DNA from 2 places in the Methylobacterium sp. Gmos3 genome. Region 2 is predicted to be linked to the other one. Evidence: predicted binding sites of a transcription regulator. Region 2 holds the regulator's gene; the other holds the start of a gene.
What was found. Region 2 encodes LexA, which represses DNA repair genes until DNA is damaged. Its sites were predicted from a motif close to TGTTCNNNNTGTGTTCNG; they were not measured.
Positions count from the first base shown of each region.

Region 1: the regulator LexA is predicted to act here: its motif matches at 2,198-2,215, upstream of ssb (single-stranded DNA-binding protein).

Region 1 is NZ_JBWJYL010000013.1:51,181-55,423, forward strand. It holds gene moaA (GTP 3',8-cyclase MoaA) at 1-974, shown strand, start outside; gene ssb (single-stranded DNA-binding protein) at 1,520-2,077, opposite strand; gene ACS5Q7_RS22705 (alpha/beta hydrolase family protein) at 2,328-3,527, shown strand; gene ACS5Q7_RS22710 (hypothetical protein) at 3,691-3,921, opposite strand; gene ACS5Q7_RS22715 (MSMEG_1061 family FMN-dependent PPOX-type flavoprotein) at 3,949-4,243, opposite strand, start outside.
Region 2 is NZ_JBWJYL010000001.1:323,590-327,832, forward strand. It holds gene ACS5Q7_RS01635 (ComEC/Rec2 family competence protein) at 173-2,341, shown strand; gene lexA (transcriptional repressor LexA) at 2,335-3,075, opposite strand; partial or broken gene ACS5Q7_RS01645 (IS256 family transposase) at 3,318-3,480, opposite strand; gene ACS5Q7_RS01650 (SapC family protein) at 3,576-4,243, opposite strand, start outside.

The sequences.
Region 1 (4,243 bases), on a different contig from region 2:
TCCAGCGGGCGATCTCGTACTTGCGCATCTCGGTGACGGATCGCTGCGACCTGCGCTGTGCCTATTGCATGTCGGAGACCATGCAATTCCTGCCCAAGCGCGACCTCCTGAGCCTGGAAGAGCTCGACCGGCTCTGCGGCGTGTTCATCGCGCGGGGCGTGCGCAAGCTGCGCATCACCGGGGGCGAGCCCCTGGTGCGCCGGGACATCATGCACCTGTTCCGCCGGCTCTCGCGCCACCTCGACTCGGGCGTGTTGAAGGAACTGACCCTCACCACCAACGGCACGCAGCTCGCGCGCTTCGCGCCCGAACTGGCGGCTCTGGGGGTGAAGCGCGTCAACGTCTCCCTCGACACCCTGGACGCGGCCAAGTTCAAGGACATCACCCGCCGGGGCGACCTGCCGGTGGTGCTCGGCGGCATCGAGGCCGCGCGCAAGGCCGGGATGCAGGTGAAGATCAACGCCGTGGCCCTGCGGGACGTCAACGGCGACGAGATCCCCGACATGATCGCCTGGGCCCACGGGCTCGGCATGGACATGACGCTGATCGAGGTGATGCCGCTGGGCGAGATCGAAACCGACCGGACGGACCAGTTCCTGCCGCTCTCGGTGGTGCGCCAGCGCCTGGAGAGCCGCTACACCCTCACGCCGCTGCCCGACCGCACGGGCGGCCCGGCCCGCTACGTGCGCGTGGAGGAGACCGGCGGTCGCCTCGGCTTCATCACGCCGCTGACCCACAATTTCTGCGAGAGCTGCAACCGGGTACGCCTGACCTGCACCGGCCAGCTCTACCTCTGCCTCGGCCAGGAGGATTCGGCGGATCTGCGCGCCGTGCTCCGCGCCACGCAGGACGATGCCGTGCTGGCCCGGGCGGTGGAGGAGGCGATCTCGCGCAAGCCCAAGGGCCACGACTTCGTCATCGAGCGCCAGCGCCCGGCCGCCGTGCCCCGGCACATGAGCGTCACGGGGGGGTAGCGGAGCATCCCCTCTGCCCGCCTGTGGAGGGAGGGGATGCCCGTGCCTTGGTGACGGGCGGGTCTGGGAGAGCGTCGACGGTGAGCATTCCCCTCGCCCCGCTTGCGGGGAGAGGGCCGCGACGACCTCGTCGTCGGCGCGGCGAGGCGGCAGCCGATGGTGAGGGGGCGCGCAGGATGAGACTCCTCCGGGAAGCCCCCTCACCGCCGCTCCGGCTTCGCCTGCGCTTCCCACGGACACGACAAGGTGTCCGTGGGCCTCTCCCCGCAGGCGGGGAGAGGGGTTGCCCGTGCCTGGGTGACGGGCGGGTATGAGAGAGCGTCGACAGTGAGCATTCCCCTCGCCCCGCTTGCGGGGAGAGGGCCGCGACGACCCCGTCGTCGGCGCGGCGAGGCGGCAGCCAACGGTGAGGGGGCTCACCGGACCAGCCTCTCGCGGGAAGCCCCCTCACCACCGCTCCGGCTTCGCCTGCGCTTCCCACGGACACGACACGATGTCCGTGGGCCTCTCCCCGCAGGCGGGGAGAGGGAAAAGAGGGGCCGCCCCTAGAACGGGATGTCGTCGTCGAGGTCGTAGCCCGCGCGGCCACCGCCGCCGCCCGTGGACGGGGCCGGGCGACGCTCGCCGCCCTGGGCGCGGCCACCGCCGAATTCGCCACCCCGGCCGCCGCCACCACCGCCGCCGAAATCACCGCCACGGCTGATCTGGCCGCCGCCCTCCTCCTCGGAGGCGAACTCGCCGCCACCGCCGCCGCGCCCGTCGAGGATCGTCAGCTCGCCGCGGAAGCGCTGCAGCACCACCTCGGTCGTGTACTTCTCGACGCCCGACTGGTCGGCCCACTTCCGGGTCTGGAGCTGGCCCTCGACATAGACCTTCGAGCCCTTGCGCAGGTACTGCTCGGCCACCCGCGACAGGTTCTCGTTATAGATCACGACCGAGTGCCACTCGGTCTTTTCCTTGCGCTCGCCGGTGGCCTTGTCCTTCCACGATTCCGAGGTCGCGATCCGCAGGTTGCAGACCGGATCGCCCGAACCGAGTCGGCGAATCTCCGGGTCGCGCCCGAGATTGCCCACCAGAATCACCTTGTTGACGCTGCCCGCCATCGATCTCTCCTCGCGTTCCGCATCTCACGGGGCTACACTTGCCGCCTACACATGCGCTCGTCTCCACCCCTCGGCAATGCCGGCCGGACAGGATCCCACAGGCACCTGAGGCAACCCACAAGTTCTACTTTTGTTCTTGTGATTCGACAATCCCCAGGTTGCGAAAACTCTCCTAGATCTTCATCAATCCGTAGCATCCTCCGGTGTAGCGAGAGAGCCCCGTCCGCTCAGCCGCGCGTGACGTCACCCGGTGAGAATCGCGGCCGCCCTCGTCCGCCTGCTGGCTCTGCTGGCCCTGATCTGGGGATCGGCCCCCGCGACGGCCGATCCCGTGCGCATCGCCTCCGGCGTCCAGTACGAGGCGATCGGCCGCTGGGACGCGGACAGGCTCAACCACATCCTCACCACCGACACCCCGGCCTTCGCCGGCATCCCGGTGACCTACACGCCGGCCCGGAACGCAGTGAGGCTCTACCGGGTGACGTACCCCTCGGTGATTCCCGAGCGCGGGAACAGGCCGACCGTGGCGTCGGGCCTCGTCGCGGTGCCGGAGACCGGGGAGGCCGCCCTGCCGATCGTGTCGTACCAACACGGCACGGTCTACGGGAAACGGCAGGTGCCCTCCTTCCCGGGGGAATCGCCGGAGACCCAGCTGATGCTCGCCCAGTTCGCCGGGCAGGGCTACGTGCTGATCGGCGCCGACTATTTCGGCCTCGGCCTCTCGGAGGAGCCGGAGGGCTACATGGTCAAGGCGAGCCACCAGCAGGCGACCACCGACATGCTGATGGCCGCCCGCGCAGTGCTCGCCGACCTCAAGGTCGCCACAGCCGACCTGTATCTCGGCGGCTGGTCGCAGGGGGGCTTCGTCACCCTGGCGATGCTGGAGAAGCTCGAAGCCTCGGGCGTGCCGGTGAAGGCCACCGCCACCGCGAGCACGCCGGCCGACGTCTTCGCGGCGCTGAGCGGCTTCCTCGACTATCCGCGCAAGAACGACGCGACCTGGGTGCCGACCCTGTTCATCCTGTCGGCCTTCTCCTTCGAGAACTATTACGGCGTGCCGGGGCTCGCCCGCTCGCTCCTCACCGACGAGGTCTACGACCTCGCCAAGCGCGCCTACGAGCGCCTGCCCTTCGACCCGAGCGCGGTGCCCACCGACCTGCGCAAGGTCGTGAAGCCCGCCTATTACGACCCGCGCTTCTTCGCGGATTCAGCCTATGGCCGCCTCGTGGCGCAGACGCAGTGCTACCGCTGGGTGGTGAAGACGCCCGTCCGCACCTTCTACGGCGAGGCCGACGAGGCCATTCGCACCGAGCTCGGGCAATTGCCGATGGCCTACCAGAAGTCCCTCGGCAACGACCGGGTGGAGGCCGTCTCCACCGGCCCCACCAGCCACCGGGGCAACTTCGCCAAGGCCGTCCCACAGTGGAAGACGTGGTTCGACGGGCGGTGAGCGCCGCTCATCCCTCGCTTCGGTGCCCTCATCGTCTTTGCGAGCGTCAGCGAAGCAATCCAGGCGGCGCGGCCCTCTTCGGACATGTCGCGCGCTGGATTGCTTCGGCTCCGCCTCGCAAAGACGGCGGGGGTAGGACTGTGCCGTTCAGCCGGAAACCGTCTCACTCCTCGCGGAGGATGTGCAGCCGGCGCACGGTCAGCTCGTCGATCTCCAGGGAGCCGATCCGCGCCCGGCCGATCGACAGGCGGCCGACGGCGAAGGCGCCGAACACCACCACGCCGAGGGCGAGCGCCCCCATCGCATAGGCCCCCGCCGCCCCGGCCCCGAGGGTCTGCGCCCCCGTGGCGCTGGTGCCCCGGGCGCGGTTGGCGGGCGGTCTCGGATCGTCCATGCGAGGCTCCTCGCGGTGGCGTGGCGGTCAGTATAGCCGGTTCACGTAGGCTTCGGCGATGGAGGCCTCCGCCTCCTCGACGGGAAGCGCCCGCGTCTGGTCGGCGAGGATGCGGCCGAGGCTCGGGAAGCCGTCACGCGGGACATGATGGGCCGGATCCCACAGATGGGAGCGGATCAGCGCCTTGCCGCAATGGAACAGCGCTTCCCGCACATGCACGACGAGGCCGGTTTCGGGAACCTTGCCCTGCGCGACGAGGGGCTCCAACAGCGCCGGGTCGCGGGTGATCTCGGCGGCGCCGTTGACCCGCAGGGTCTCGGGG
Region 2 (4,243 bases):
CGCGTCGGCGCGTTCCGCTGACGGCGACAGGGCATTGCTCCGCCCGCCGGGTCAAGTGCCTGGGGGTGAGATCACCCCAATCCCACCCCGAGACTGTCGCCCGGCCCACCGCGCGCGCTAAGCAACGGGCGGGCGCCTGCGGCATCGTGGGCGCGAGTCGCGGGCGGAATGGATGCAGCGGATCGGGGCGGGGATGGCGGCGGGGGCGACCACTCGCCTCCGCATCCCCGACCTTGCGCTCGGCGCCCTGCGCGGGCGCTTCCTGCACGCCCTCGCCCTCGAGGCCGGGCAGCGGCGGCTGTTTCCCTGGCTCGCCGTCGCGTTCGGCATCGGCATCCTCGTCTTCTTCGCCGCCGCCGATGGGCGGCCCTTTCTGCCCGCGCCTCTCCTGGCCGGGGCGGCCTGCCTCCTCCTCGCCGCCCGGCTCGGAGCGCGGCCCGGGGCGATGGCCCTGGCGCTCGCCCTCGGGTTCGCCTGCCTCGGCTTCGCCGCTGCCGCATGGCGGGTCGAGAGCGTGGCCGCGCCGATCCTCACGCGGACCATGGTCGCGCCGCTCACCGGGGTGATTGAGGGCTTGGACGAGCGCGAGGAGGGCGCGCGGCTCATCGTGCGCGTCGAGAGCTTCGGCGCCCTGCCGCCCGAGGCGCGCCCGCGCCGGGTGCGGGTGTCGTTCCGCAAGGCGCCGCCGCTCAGGCCGGGCGACACCGTGAGCGCCACGGCGCGGCTCCTGCCCCCACCGGAGGCGGCCCGGCCGGGGGGCTACGATTTCGCCCGCGACGCCTACTTCCAGGGGATCGGCGCGGTGGGCTCCCTGGTCGGGCCGATCACGGTCGCGCCGACGCCGGACCTGCCTCCCTCGCTCCGCTTCGCCGCCGCCCTCGACGAGGCCCGCAACGCCCTGACCCGCCGGATCGCCGGCAGCTTCGGCGGCCAGCCCGGCGCCGTCGCCGCCGCGCTCGTCACCGGCAAGCGGGGGCTGATCGGTCCGCAAGCCAACGATGCCCTGCGCGCGGCCGGCATCTACCACGTCGTCTCGATCTCCGGCCTGCACATGGTGCTGGCGGCGGGGGTCGTCTTCTGGCTGATCCGGGCGGTCCTCGCCCTCGTGCCCCATTGCGCCCTGTTCTGGCCGATCAAGAAGATCGCGGCGGGGGCGGCCATGGCGGGCGCCACCGCCTATTGCGCCTTCTCCGGCTGGGACATCGCCGCGGAGCGCAGCCTGCTGATGACGCTGATCATGCTCGGTGCGATCCTCGTGGACCGGCCGGCGCTCTCGATGCGCAATCTCGCCCTCGCCGCCCTCGTCGGCCTCGCGCGGGAGCCCGAGGCCCTGCTCGGACCCAGCTTCCAGATGTCCTTCGGCGCAGTGGCGGGCCTCGTCGCCTGCGCCCGGCTCATCGATGGGCGGCTGTTCCTCACGCCCGGCGCGGGACGCCTCGGGCGGACCCTGGGCCTCGTCGCCAGAGGCATCGTCGGCACCCTCGCCACGACCCTCGTCGCCCAGGTCGCGACCGCCCCGTTCGCGACCTACCATTTCCAGACGGTGCAGCCCTTCGGCGTGCTCGGCAACGCGCTGACCCTGCCCCTCGTTTCCCTGGTGGTGATGCCCTGCGCCGTCCTCGGCACGCTCACCTATCCGTTCGCCCTCGACCGGCCGGTCTGGTGGGTGATGGGGCAGGCGGTGGCCGGGATGCTCGCCGTCTCGGAATGGATCGCCGGGTTCGGCCGCTCCGTCCTCGTGGTGCCGGCCTTCGGCACGGGAGCCCTGCTCCTGCTCGCGGCGGCGCTCCTCATCGCGACGCTTCCCATCTCGAACCTGCGCCGCCTCGCCCTGCTGCCGGCCCTGGCGGGCCTGGCCTTCGCGGCCCTGCCGCACCGGCAGGATCTCTACATCGACCGCCAAGGCGCGGGCGCGGCCCTGCGCGGGGCCGACGGGCGCCTCGTGGTGCTCGGCAAGCCGCCCGCCTTCGTGCTGGAACAATGGCTGAAGGCCGATGGCGACGGCCGGCGGGCCGGCGACCTCCTGGCCGCGCCCCCGCCGGGCCGCTGCGACCGTCTCGGCTGCACCGCCCGCCTGCCGGATGGCCGGGCCGTCGCCCTGGTGAAGGACAGGCGCGCCTTCCCGGAGGATTGCGCCCGCGCCGCCCTCATCGTCACCGCGCTGCGGGCACCGCCGGACTGCGCGGCGCCGCTGGTCATCGACCGGCGACGCCTCGCGGAGGGGGGCGCCGTCTCGGTGAGGCTGGACGGCGACGCCCTGGTTCCAACCTATGCCCACGCGGCGAGCCGTGCGCCGCCATGGCGTTCGGGCCGGGAGCCGGAGCCCCCTTCGGATCAGTAGCGGCGGACGAGGCTCACGAGGCGACCCTGGATCCGCACCCGGTCGGGGCCGAGGACGCGGGTCTCGTAGGCCGGGTTCGCCGCTTCGAGGGCGATGGAGGAGCCGCGCCGACGCAGGCGCTTGAGGGTCGCCTCCTCGTCGTCGATCAGGGCGACGATGATGTCGCCGGTATTGGCGGTTTCCTGCTTGCGGATGACGACGAGGTCGCCATCGAGGATGCCGGCATCGACCATCGAGTCGCCGCGCACCTCAAGAGCGTAATGCTCGCCGCCGGCCAGGAAGTCCGGCGACATGGTGACGGTGTGGCTCTGGCTCTGGATCGCCGCGATGGGCGTGCCCGCCGCGATGCGCCCCATGACCGGGATCGCGACGCCCCGGAACTCCTCATAGGCCCGAGGCTGAGGCGTCGCGGCCGGCGGCAGCTTGGCGAGCCCGCCCTCGACGACGCTCGGGGTGAAGCGCCGGGGCTCGGGCGCCGCAGCCGCCGCCGCCTCGGCCGCCTCCGGCCCGCGCCCCAGAGCGTCGGGCAGGCGAATCACCTCGATGGCCCGCGCCCGGTTCGGCAGGCGGCGCAGGAAGCCGCGCTCTTCCAGGGCGGTGATGAGGCGGTGAATGCCGGATTTCGACTTCAGATCGAGGGCATCCTTCATCTCATCGAAGGACGGCGGCACGCCGCATTCCTGCATCCGCTGCTGGATGAAGCGCAGGAGGTCCAGCTGCTTGCGCGTGAGCATCGTTCGGGTCTCGCAAAGTGGCGGCGGTCGCACGGAAACAAATCGCGAACACGTTAAGCGTTCCGCAAGTGTTCCGCAAGAGACAAGCTTGGCCTTGCGTCGGTTCGTAGGGCGATGCCGGCTCACCCGAACGCTATCGGACCGTCCGAGCCGCTCTCATAGGTCACGGCAGGAGCTTGAGCGGGTCGTGTCCACTAGCGTGGTGTCGCTCGCCGAGAGCCACCACGATCACCGGCTTTGGCCGGGACGCCCAGGCAGGCCAGCACGGCGGGCTCGGCCGTGTCCATCAGGGTCGCGAGCCTTGGCATCTCGGGCCGGAGTTTGATCGGCCGCCCGTCGCCATGGCTGGCGGGCCGCCTCCGCGTCGTCCTGGGCCAATGCGGTGGCGATGGGGGCCGAGACGACGAGCTCGACCCCGCGCAAGCCGCGCCAAGTTCGCATCGCCGCCGCCAGGGAGCGACGACACACGCACCGGACCGGCACCGGCGCGACGCCTGGTCTTAGGCGGCAGTGGCCTCCGCCGGGGGCTGTTCCTCGGCTTGCGCATCGAGGAGCGTCTGCCAGCTGAGTTGCGAGGCGAGGTGGAGCACGATCGCCCCCAACCAACCGCGAGCGTGGAATTCGGCCACCACGTCGGCCGGAAGGGCGCGGAACGCCGCTTCATCGACCAGCTGGAAGCCCGTCAGCGTGGAACTCACCGGGGGGATCTCACCGGTCGCCGTGACGGCGGATGTCGTCAGCCGCAGTTCGGCCGAACGGGGCACCAGCAGGCGGTGTTCCAGCAAGGCGGCCGAGAAACTGCGGGTGGCTTCGTACTCGGCTGCATAGGCCTTGCTCAATGCCATCGCCGCCTGAGCCCGGGGCGTCGGCGCGCCGGCCTCGTCGAACAGCCGGTCCGTCGTCTCGCCATCGGCCTCCGGGACGATCAGCGAACTGGTCGTATCGACGCCGAGCATCGCCGGCCCGTCACCCGCCTGCACGGCGATGAACGGATAGCGCCGCAGATAGGCCGGGATGTAGAGGCCGGGACGCCACACGCCCGCCTTGTCGATGAGCAGGTTGCGCCCCGCTGACAGCCCGCTCAAGGCCAGGGGCAGAGCATCCTCGGCTTGGGCGAAGACGATCGGCATGACGCGCCCCGCCGCGGCGAATTCTGCCACGGTGAGGG